Linked DNA regions of Candidatus Microthrix parvicella Bio17-1. Each later gene encodes a partner of the first gene's protein in a complex. Links are inferred from orthologs where the notes say so. Each region holds a gene or a part of one and is shown on either strand. Other genes may lie near its edges. The genes, in order: secY and secG.

What was found.
Region 2: the proteins of secY (region 1) and secG are in contact, whole or in part, in a crystal structure (PDB 5AWW), measured with the Thermus thermophilus proteins. The link is inferred for Candidatus Microthrix parvicella Bio17-1 from one-to-one orthologs. Residues at the interface, in WP_096411648.1 of Thermus thermophilus: Leu14, Gln16, Arg17, Phe20, Ile34, Pro35, Pro37, Ile72, Arg108, Arg109, Asn112, Gln113, Arg116, Ile117, Ile120, Pro145, Gly146, Trp147, Phe152, Phe155, Val156, Val159, Thr160, Val162, Ala163, Gly164, Ala166, Leu167, Trp170, Glu173; in WP_223903268.1 of Thermus thermophilus: Tyr5, Ile9, Tyr12, Leu13, Ala16, Leu19, Val20, Val23, Leu24, Gln26, Glu27, Pro28, Gln30, Gly31, Ala32, Asp34, Leu35, Met36, Gly37, Gly38, Ser39, Ala40, Asp41, Leu42, Phe43, Ala45, Arg46, Val48, Tyr53, Thr56.

What each region holds. Positions count from the first base shown.
Region 1 is NZ_AMPG01000006.1:9,570-15,377, reverse strand. What follows is about bases 1-2,984. They hold secY (preprotein translocase subunit SecY), read right to left. Parts: upstream 2,170-2,984; coding sequence 832-2,169; downstream 1-831. Other genes in these bases: rpsE (30S ribosomal protein S5), read right to left, coding at 2,854-2,984; rpmD (50S ribosomal protein L30), read right to left, coding at 2,669-2,854; rplO (50S ribosomal protein L15), read right to left, coding at 2,187-2,672; MPARV_RS0117880 (adenylate kinase), read right to left, coding at 188-832. Outside these bases: more of rpsE, read right to left, coding at 2,985-3,441; rplR (50S ribosomal protein L18), read right to left, coding at 3,444-3,809; rplF (50S ribosomal protein L6), read right to left, coding at 3,829-4,365; rpsH (30S ribosomal protein S8), read right to left, coding at 4,375-4,779; MPARV_RS0117840 (type Z 30S ribosomal protein S14), read right to left, coding at 4,794-4,979; rplE (50S ribosomal protein L5), read right to left, coding at 4,979-5,557; rplX (50S ribosomal protein L24), read right to left, coding at 5,596-5,808. UniProt on the Bacillus subtilis protein: The central subunit of the protein translocation channel SecYEG. Consists of two halves formed by TMs 1-5 and 6-10.
Region 2 is NZ_AMPG01000001.1:158,802-164,292, reverse strand. Bases 846-3,512 are described here. They hold secG (preprotein translocase subunit SecG), read left to right. Parts: upstream 846-1,897; coding sequence 1,898-2,128; downstream 2,129-3,512. Other genes in these bases: polA (DNA polymerase I), read left to right, coding at 3,179-3,512; MPARV_RS0100815 (ANTAR domain-containing response regulator), read left to right, coding at 2,563-3,168; MPARV_RS0100820 (hypothetical protein), read left to right, coding at 2,223-2,519; tpiA (triose-phosphate isomerase), read left to right, coding at 1,077-1,850; MPARV_RS0100835 (phosphoglycerate kinase), read left to right, coding at 846-1,020. Also shown: more of MPARV_RS0100835, read left to right, coding at 1-845; more of polA, read left to right, coding at 3,513-5,491. UniProt on the Bacillus subtilis protein: Involved in protein export. Participates in an early event of protein translocation.

The DNA.
Region 1 (5,808 bases):
ACGGACGGGACTCGACCATTGCGGCCGAGTGCGAGGTGTGGGCGGCGGCAACGGCCAGCGCCCCGGGTGGGGTTGGAAACCGGAGAAATGGGCGCATACGGTGCAATACCGTGCTGCGAAGTTCGAAGAGCGCCCGAGCCGACTGACAATCTTATCCCCAACCGGCGGTGAGACAAAACCGAGGTGCTCATGTGGCCTTCCGCCCCTCGACGGCGGAGGCCACGCGCTGTGCGACCTCATCAACATCTCCAACGCCGTCGACGGTCACCAACATGCCGGCGCGGTCATAACGACCGAGCAGCGGTTCGGTCTGTTGGGCGTAAAGCGCCAGGCGGTGCCGAACCGCCTCCTCGGTGTCATCGTCGCGTTGAACCACCGGGCTACCGTCAATCTCGCAGCGGGCCGAATCCGCGGCGGGGTCGCCGACGGTATAAATGTGGCCGGAGGCCTCGCACACTCGGCGCGAGCCGATCCGTTGCACCACGACGTCCTCGGGAACCTCGAGGTTGATGGCCAGGTCCAACGGTGGATCCGCGATCTCATCAAGGTCGGTGGCCTGCTTCGGGGTGCGGGGGAACCCGTCCAGCAACCAACCATTGGCGGCATCATGCTGCGCCAGGCGTTCGGCGACGATGCCGCGCAGCACGTCGTCGGGAATCAGGTCGCCGCGGTCCATGATGGCCTTGGCCGCCAGGCCGATCTCGGATCCTGCGGAGATGGCGGCGCGGAAGATGTCCCCTGTGGAGATGTGGGGCACGTCGAGGTGCAACGCGAGCAGTTTCGACTGCGTGCCCTTACCGGCACCCTGGCGACCAAAGATGACCAACCTCATCAGTGTTTCTCCGGCTTGTCGGAGAGGAAGCCCTCGTAGTTGCGCAACATCAACTGGCCATCGATCTGTTTCATCAGTTCGAGGGCCACACCCACGGCGATCAGGAGCGATGCTCCACCGATCGAGAAGGCAATGCCCGAGTTGGCCTTGCCCACGATCATGATGATGATGATGGTTGGGGCGAGCGCAAGGAACGAGATGAACAGGGCGCCCGGGAAGGTAATCCGGTTGAGCACCTTGGCCAGGTAACGCTCGGTCTGCGGGCCTGGCCTGATGCCGGGGATGAAGCCGCCCTGCTTGCGCAGCTGATCGGCCTGTTGCACCGGGTCGAACGCGATCGACGTGTAGAAGTAGCTGAATGCGAAGATCAACAATCCGAAGATGCCCAGATAGATCGGCGAGGCCGCCGCCACCAGGTTGTCGTTGATCCACTTTCGAATGGCGTTGCCCCAGTCGGTCTGGGGCAGCACGTTCACCAGCAGCACCGGCATCTGCAGGAACGCTGACGCAAAGATGATCGGGATGACGCCCGCCTGGTTGACCTTCAGCGGAATGTAGGTGCTCTGTCCGCCATACATACGACGGCCCACCTGACGCTTCGCAAACTGCACTGGGATCTTACGGGTGCCGTTTTCGATGTAGATGATGAACACCAGCAGGATGGCGGCGACCACGGCAACCAACGCAACCGCAAACCAGCCGTTCGAAGCTCGCAGGCTGGCACCAACCGACGGGAAGCTGGACACCACCGAGCAGAAAATGATCAGCGACATGCCGTTTCCGATGCCGCGCTGAGTGATCAGTTCGCCCATCCACATGAGCAGTGCGGTACCTGCGGTAAACGTCACCACGATGAGGGAGAGCGTGCCCAGGTTGAAGTTGGTCACCAGCGAGATGTTCTCGTTGGTACTCAGCCCGCCGCCACCGTTCTGGAAGAGGTAGACAAAGCCGGTCGACTGCAACACGGCGATGCCGATGGTGACGTAGCGGGTCCACTGCGTGATCTTCCGCTGGCCCACCGCCCCCTGCTGTTGCCATTCCTCCAGCTTGGGGATCACAACGCCCAGGATCTGCAGAATGATCGATGCCGTGATGTACGGCATGATGCCCAACGCAAAGATGGCGAACTGTGTGAGTGCGTTACCCGAGAACAACTGGAGGTAGCTGAGCACACCACCCTGTTCGGCCTGCGCCTTGATTGCCGCCACTGCCGACTGGTCGATGCCCGGCGCCGGGATGTAGGACCCCAGTCGGTACAACGCCAGAATGAACAGCGTGAAAAGCACCTTGTTCCGAAGTTCCGGAATCTTAAAAAGGTTGCGCAGCGACGAAAACACAGGTGCTCCAGTACCGCTTAGCGGTTGGTGTGGGCAGATCCGTGGAAGGCGGGCCGCACGCTGTAGGGCAGGTCGAGGCGCTCAACGCTGCCGCCGGCTGCGATAATCGCCGCCTCGGCGGATGCGGAGAACGCATGCGCCTTCACGGTGACGGCGCGGCTGATCTCGCCACGGCCCAACACCTTCACCAGCGAGCCCTTACCCACCAGCCCGATGCCCAACAGGGTCTCGGGGGTCACCTCGTCCAACCCACACTCTGAGATGGTATCGAGGTTGATGGGCTGATACTCCACCCGGAACGGGTTGTTGAAGCCGCGAAGCTTTGGCAGGCGCTGGAACAGCGGCAACTGGCCGCCCTCGAAGGCGACGGGCACGGTGTTGCGGGCCCGCTGGCCCTTGGTGCCGCGGCCGGCGGTCTTGCCGCCCTTGCCACCGATGCCGCGACCGACCCGCTTGGAGCGGCGCTTGGAACCGGGTGCCGGTTCAAGGTCGTGAATTTTCATGAGTCATCCTCCTCGACGCTGATGAGGTGAGGAACCTTGTTGATCTGGCCCCGGGCGTCCGGGGTGTCTTCCAAGACATTGGACTTTCCGATCCGCCCAAGCCCCAACGCCCTGAGCGAACCACGCTGCTTGGGCTTCGAACCGATGGACGACCGTGTCTGGGTCACTTTGATCTTGGCCATTATCGAACCTCGGTGGGCTCGGCATCGGGGCCCCGCTCGGACTCCTGCCACGCACGCCACAGGGCGGGGGGCATGAACTCCTCGGGGTCGAGGCCGCGGAGGCGGGCCATCTCGTCGGGGCGACGAAGGCTGGTGAGCCCGTTCATGGTCGCCCGGGCCACGTTGATGTAGTTGGGCGAACCGAGCGACTTGCAGAGCACGTCTCCGATGCCCGCCTCTTCCAGAATTGCGCGGGCGGCACCGCCGGCGATGACACCGGTACCTGGTGCAGCGGGCTTCAACATCACCCGACCGGCTCCCAGCTCACCGATGATGGGGTGAACGATGGTCGATCCGGCCATCGGCACCTTGATGAGGGTTCGCTTGGCCTCTTCGGTGCCCTTCTGGATCGCCAGGGGCACCTCTTTGGCCTTGCCGTAGCCAAGCCCGACACGACCGGCACCATCACCAATGACCACCAAAGCGGTGAAGGAGAACCGACGTCCGCCTTTTACCACCTTGGCCACACGGTTGATGTTGATCACCCGCTGTTCGCGCAGCGACATATCGTCGCCGCCACGGGAGTTACCACGGTTGTTGTTGGCCATCTCTAAAACTCCAGTCCGCCGGAACGGGCGGCATCGGCCAGGGCGGCCACTCGACCATGGAAGCGGAAGCCGCCCCGGTCGAAGACCACCGTGGTCACTCCAGCAGCCTTGGCACGCTCGGCGATTCGCTCGCCGACCGTCGCGGCCGCCTCCTTGTTGGATGTGGCGCCACCGATCAGATCGGCCTCCTGCGTGGAGGCTGCGGCCAGGGTGACCCCGGCCGTGTCGTCGATCACCTGGGCGACCACGTGGCGGTTGCTGCGGAACACGGCGAGGCGGGGGCGTTGCTCGGTTCCGGCCACGGCCTTGCGCACGCGTGCGTGGCGGCGAATCCGGGATCGGCGTTTGGCGTTGGTTTTGTTCGTCATCTCATGCTCCTGGACCGGCTCACTTGCCGGCCTTACCGGCCTTGCGCTTCACGTGCTCATTGGCGTAGCGGACACCCTTGCCCTTATAGGGCTCCGGCGAACGCAATGCCCGAATGTTGGCCGCCACCTGGCCCACCAGCTGCTTATCGATGCCGGCGATCTCGATGTAGGTGTTTCGAGGAAGGGTGAAGGTGATGCCCTCGGGGGCGTCCACGGTAATCGAGTGGGAGAAACCCAACTGGAGCTCGATGCCCTTGCCCTTCGCCGTGGCCCGGTAGCCGGTACCCACGATCTCAAGGTCCTTCTGAAACCCGGTGGACACACCAACGACCATGTTGTTCACCAGCGAGCGCACCAGGCCGTGCAACGAACGGGTTTCCCGCTCGTCGTCCCGCCTCGTGACCGAGACCAGGCCGTCGCCCAGCGACACGTCGATGCCGGCGGGGATCTCCTGACTCAGTTCGCCCTTGGGGCCCGTGACGGTGACGGTCGCGCCGTCAATGGCCAGCGTGACGCCGGCGGGCAGGGTGATCGGTTGTTCTCCGATTCGTGACATGTGTCGCTCCTACCAGACGTTGCAGAGGATCTCGCCACCGACCCGGCGGCGACGCGCCTCCCGGTCGGTGATCAGCCCCTGGCTGGTGGACAGGACCGAAATCCCAAGGCCACCCAGAACGCGGGGCACCTCGCTGGACTTGCGGTAGATACGAAGGCCGGGCTTGGAAACCCGTTGCAGACCGGAGATCACGCGTCGGCGCTCCGGTGAGTACTTCATGGTGATCGTCAGCGTTTCGCCGGGACCGTTGGGAGCCGGGTTCACCTCGTAGGGGCCGATGTAGCCCTCACGACGGAGCAGCTCGGCCAAGGCCAGCTTCTGCTTGGACGATGGCATGCGCACCTGATCGTGCATCGCGATGTTCGCGTTGCGGATACGGGTGAGCATGTCGGCGATGGGGTCAGTCATTGACATGGTTCAGACTCCTCTCACCAGCTCGCCTTGCGGACCCCGGGGATTTCCCCCGCGTGGGCCAGCTCTCTCAGACAAATACGACACAGTCCAAACTTCCGGTAGACGGCACGTGGGCGACCGCAGCGCTTGCAGCGGGTGTAGCCACGTACCTTGAACTTCGGCTTGCGGTTGGCCTTCTCGATGAGTGCCTTGGTCGCCATTACTGCTGCCCCTCACGTCGGAACGGGAAACTGAAGGCATCGAGCAGGGCCTTGCCTTCAGCATCGGTACGAGCGGTCGTGACCAAGGTGATGTCCATGCCTCGGGAGGCGTCCACCTGGTCGTAATCGATTTCGGGGAAGATCAACTGCTCGGTGACCCCGAAGGTGTAGTTGCCCCGGCCGTCGAAGCTCTTGGGGGAGAGACCTCGGAAGTCTCGAATCCGAGGGATGGCCAGGTTGACCAACCGGTCGAAGAACTCCCACATGCGGTCGCCCCGGAGGGTGACCTTCACGCCTACGGGGTTGCCCTCTCGAAGCTTGAAGCCTGCGATCGACTTCTTGGCCTTGGTGACAATCGGCTTTTGCCCCGTGATGATGGTGATGTCGGTGACGATCTTCTCGATCAGCGCCTTCTGCTCGGTGGCAGCGCCGGCACCCACGTTCACCACGATCTTGGTGAGGCGGGGGACCTCCATGACATTCTCCAGGCCGAGTTCAGCCTGAACCTGATCACGAAGCTCATCGTTGTAACGGTTCTTCAGACGAGGCCCCGGTGAGGCGCCGTCATAACCGCCCATGTCGATCAACGACTCGGGTGAGGTTGCGGTATCGGAACTCACAGGTCACCTCCGCTCTTCCGGGAGACTCGGGTCTTCGTGCCGTCGTCGGCCATTTTGTAGCCGACCCTGGTTGGGGTACCGCCCTCAACCATGGCCACGTTCGACACGTGGATGGGCCCTTCGGCCTCTCGGATACCGCCGGGCTCGTTCTGGCCACGTGGCTTGTCGTGGTGCTTCTGCACGTTCACACCTTCGACCAGAAGCTGTTG
Region 2 (5,491 bases), on another replicon or contig:
TGGCTGACGTCGCGCGGGGCGGAGGTGACCGCTGTGACCCACCTGGGACGCCCCAAGGGTGCGCCGGATCCGGCCTTCGATGTGGCGCCGGTTCGTGCCCGCCTGGCCGAGTTGGCACCGGGCGTGACCCTGGGGGAGAACCTGCGGTTCTCCCCGGGGGAAACCGCCAACGACCCCGATTTCGTCGATGAACTGGTCGCCGGTCACGACTTGTACGTCAACGATGCGTTTGGTGCCTCGCATCGGGCACACGCCTCGATCGTTGGCCCACCCAGCCGGTTGCCGTCGGCGGCGGGACGCTTGTTGGCCCAAGAGGTCAGCGTGCTCCTGGACCTTCGCCGTCAGCCTCGACGCCCGTTTGTTGCGATCACCGGCGGGGCCAAGGTGTCGGACAAGCTCGGGGTGATTCGAGCGCTGCTCAACATCGCTGACGAGATCCTCATCGGCGGTGGTATGTGCTTCACGTTCTTTGCTGCGATGGGCCATTCGGTGGGTTCGTCACTGCTCGAACCCGACCGTGTCGACGACTGCCGGGCGCTCCTCGACGAGTTTGGTGACCGGTTGGTGCTGCCAACCGATGTGGTGGCGTTGGGTCCCGGCGGCAGGCTGGGCGATCCTTCGGCGGGCGGCGAGGTGCGAAACACCGGTCGTTCGTTACCCGAAGGCTGGATGGGGCTTGATATCGGCCCCGGAGCCGCTGCGGAGTTTGGTGATCGCATCGCCGAGGCGTCGACCGTGCTGTGGAACGGACCCATGGGCGTCTTCGAGGACCCGCGTTTCGAAGCCGGAACGCGCTCGGTTGCCCAGTCGGTTGCCGATTGCCGGGGCTTCACCGTGATCGGCGGGGGCGATTCGGCGGCGGCGATCGCCCAGTTTGGGTTGGGCGATCGCGTGGATCACATCTCCACCGGTGGCGGCGCCAGCCTCGAACTCATCGAACAGGGCGACCTGCCGGGGTTGGAGGCGTTGCGTCGGGCACCCAACGCCGCCACCGACGATGATGATGACGAGACCGAGTGAGCCGTGAATCCGAACAGCACGCAACCGACCAGCAGATCTACGAGTAGGGAGCCATCATGAGCCGACGCACGCCGCTGATCAGCGGTAACTGGAAGATGCATCACAACCACTTCGAGGCCATTCAGGTGACTCAGAAGTTGCATTACCGCCTCGGCGATCATGACTACGACGGGGTGGGCGTGTCGATCCATCCGCCGTTCACCGACCTGCGATCGGTGCAGACGGTCATCGGCGCCGACAGGATGAAGATCGCACTCGGCGCCCAAAACTGTCACGCGGAGGAGAAGGGCGCCTTTACGGGCGAGGTTTCGGCGCCCATGCTGGCCAAGCTGGAGGTTGCCCTGGTGATTGTGGGGCACAGCGAGCGTCGCCAATTGTTCGGTGAAACGGACGACATGGTGAACGCCAAGGTGAAGGCGGTGCTTGCGTCGGCGATGACGCCCATCATGTGTTGTGGCGAGACCCTCGAGGAGCGGGAGGCGGGCGACGCGGAAGCCAAGGTCGCCTCCCAGGTTCGGGGTGGGTTGGCAGGTGTGGCGGCCGACTCCGTGGCCAACATGGTGATCGCCTACGAGCCCATCTGGGCCATCGGAACCGGCAGGACGGCGACGTCCGAGGATGCGCAGGCGATGTGTGCCGCGGTGCGTTCGGTGGTCAGCGAGGTGGCCGGTACCGCGGCAGCCGATTGCGTGCGCATTCAATACGGCGGGTCGGTCAAGCCCGGCAACATCGCCGAGTTGATGTCTCAGGCCGACATCGACGGCGCCCTGGTCGGCGGCGCCAGCCTGGATCCCGACGACTTTGCCTCCATCTGCGCCTATCGCAGCTGAGGCGCTACGCTGCCCTGCCGCATTGCCGACGCTTCCCCGGAGTTCTCATGCAGATCGTTGCCACCATCACCCAGGTGCTGTTTTCGCTGGGATTGATCATCTTGGTGCTGGTCCACTCCGGTAAGGGCGGTGGGCTGTCCGACATGTTCGGCGGCGGAATGGGATCGGCGGCGGCGGGCTCGACGGTGATGGAAAAGAACCTGGACCGCATCACGGTGGTGATTGCGCTGTTGTTCACGTTCAATACGCTCATCCTCGCGTTCTTGATGAACAGCTGACGCCCGGTGGGCGTCGTCGATTCAGCGGGTTGCCCGCCTCATGGTGCACCGGAGTCCAACCGAGGCGCGTGGTTCTCGTAGTATGGGGCCCGTGATGGCAACACGTATTGAGCGACGCCTTCGGTCCAACCAAGAGAAGCTTCGACAGTTCCATGAGGATCTGTCGGTGGTTTCCGAGCAGCTGCAAGCGGTGAACGATGTAGCCGACGATGCCGAGCTGAGGTCGATCGTGTCCGAAACCCCACTCGCCGCCCACGAGGCCGGTGACGCCGTTCGTCAACGGGATGCGCTCTCTCGGGAACGTGACCACATCGTTGGGCGGATCGCCAAGCTGGAGATGGAACAGGACAAGCTGTTGGAAGACCTCACCGAACGCCAGGACCGTCGTTGATGTCCCGGTCGCCCGGCCGGTCGCCCGACCAACCACTGCGCCGATGAGCGCACGCATCCTGATCGCCGAAGACGAGGTGATCATTCGGATGGACCTGGTCGAGATGCTCGTCGCCGAGGGTTACGACGTGATCGAGCAGGTGGGGCGTGGTGATGAGGCCGTGGCCCGGGCCCGTGAGCTGGAACCCGATCTGTGCATTCTCGATGTGAAAATGCCCGGACTCGATGGTCTTGCCGCAGCACGAATCGTGATCGAGGAGGATCTCGCCGCGGTTGTGATCCTCACTTCGTTCTCGCAGCGCGAGCTGATCGGCGAGGCGGTGAGTGTGGGCGTTGGTGCCTATGTGGTGAAGCCATTTCAAGCGAGCGACCTTGTCCCGGCAATCGAGGTGGCCCTGGCCGGACGTGCGCAGTTGCAGGCCATGTCTGGACGGGCCGATGAGGCCGAACGGCGCCTGGAGCAGCGTAAATCGCTGGACAAGGCCAAGGGGGTGCTGATGGACGATTTCGCCATGGGCGAGCACGAGGCGTTCAGGTTCCTGCAAACCACGGCGATGTCCCGACGTTCCACCATGGCCCAGGTGGCCGCCGAGGTGGTTGGGGGCACCCTTCGCCCGGGCAACGGCGAGGGGCTCACGCCGAGCCAATAGGGTGGCGGGAATGCCCACCGTGATGCTCGTCGACGGGAACTCGCTCACCTATCGGGCGTACTTCGCCCTTCCAACCGACCTGGCGACCGCCTCCGGCCAGGTGACCAACGCCGTGTTTGGATTCACGTCGATGTTGGTCAACCTGGTGCGAGACCATCGGCCCGACCGGATCGTGGTCACCTTCGATCTGCCGGAGCCCACTTTTCGGCATAAGGCGGTCACAACCTACAAGGCCAATCGGGATGCCACCCCCGACCTGTTGGTGCAGCAGATGGAGTTGGTCCGACGCGTGGTGGACACCCTGGCGCTCCCCGTGGTGGAGGCGCCGGGCTTCGAGGCCGACGACGTGATCGCCACCCTGGCCGAACGGGCCAAGGTCGCCGGTGAGGACGTCATCATCGTCACCGGAGACCGCGACAGCTACCAACTGGTGGAAAACCCGCACGTACGGGTGCTGTACAACCGGCGGGGCGTGTCTGACTACGCGCTGTACGACGAGGAGGGAATCCTCGAGCGCACCGGCGTCAAGCCGTCTGACTACGTGTTCTACGCGGCGCTGCGCGGCGACCCATCGGACAACCTGCCCGGCGTTCCGGGAGTGGGGGAAAAGACGGCGGCCAAGCTGGTGAACAAGTACGGCACGATCGATGAACTGTTCGCCCATGCCGCCGAGCAGACCCCCAAGCTGGCCCAATCACTCGAAGCCAACGAGGATCAGGTGCGCATGAACGCCCAGATGATGGCGTTGATTCGCGATGTGGATCTGGCCGAGGAGGTCACGTCGCTGCGGGTGGGGAGTATCGATGCCGACGAAGTGGCCGAACTGTTCGGCTTTCTCGAGTTTTCCAGTCTGCAAGCCCGGTTTTCCGAGGCGTTCGGCGCGTACCTGAGTGCTCCGCTGGCCGCCGGCGATGCACGAGTGTTGGAGGCCGAGGTGACCGTGCCGGGCACCGCCGTCGAGGCCGCAAAGGCGCTGGAGGCGGCGATCGCCTCCGGGGTCGATGGCCCGGTGGGTGTCGCCGCCGACTGGCTGGGCGATCCCGGGCGTTCACCGCTGGCGGGTCTGGCGGTGGTGACCGATGCGGCTGCCGGGGAGGTGGCGTGGTTTCCTGATCCCGCCACCGGCGTATTGACCGGCTGCGACGACCAGGTGGTGGCGCTGCTCGGAGGCGACGTGCCGTTGGTCGCCCACGACGCAAAGCCGTTGTTGCGGTCGCTGCTGGGCCTGGAGGTGGAGGTGTCCGGCCTGGCGTTGGACACCAAGTTGGCCGCCTACCTGTTGGACCCCGCCGACGCACGGTACGACCTGGCCGAACTGCTGGCGCGCTACGCCGGTGCTGAGATGGCGGGTGCCGAGCCCACCCCGTCCGACCAGTTGGACCTTGGCGATGGACCCAGCGACCAACCCCACCAGGTGATCGCCCGGCGGGCATTGGCGGTGGAGGCGCTGGCCGGGCCGATGCGCGAGGCGCTTGAGGTCCGCGGGCTCGCAGCGCTGAACGACGACGTGGAGGTGCCGTTGGTGCGGGTGTTGGCGCGTATGGAGGACCTCGGCGTTGGCGTCGATCGGGACGCATTGCAGGGCCTGGCCGACCGTCTGGTGGCCGAGGTGGCCGAGGAGCGGGCGGCCATTGTTGCTACCGCAGGCCACGAGTTCAACGTCAACTCCACCCCGCAGCTCCGGCAGGTGCTCTTCGACGAGTTGGGCCTGACCCCGCACAAGAAGACCAAGACCGGCTACTCAACCGATGCCGCCACGTTGGAGAAGCTGCGGGGCGAACATCCCATCGTCGAACACCTGCTTCGCTACCGTGAGGTGGAGAAGCTGCGAAGCACCTACGGGGAGGGACTGCTGTCGGAGATCGCCCCCGACGGTCGCATTCACGCGACCTTCAACCAGACGGTGGCCCGCACCGGTCGGTTGAGTTCGGATCAGCCCAACCTGCACAACATCCCGGTCCGGTCCGAGGAGGGGCGTCTGTTTCGTCGAGCGTTCGTACCGGCGCCCGGCTATCGCCTCTGCGTCGCCGACTACAACCAGATCGAGTTGCGCTGCATCGCCCACCTTTCCCAGGACCCCGGCCTGGTCGGCGCCTTCACGGCAGGCGACGACATTCATGCCCAGACCGCGGCCCGCATCTTCGAGGTGGATGCCGATGAGGTCACGGTTGCCCAACGATCCACGGCCAAGATGGTCAGCTACGGGCTGGCCTACGGCATGGAGGCCTACGGTCTGGGCCAGCGACTGTCGATTCCCACCGGCGAGGCCCAGGTCATCCTGGACGCCTACTTCGAGGGCTTCCCCAACGTTCGGGCCTATATG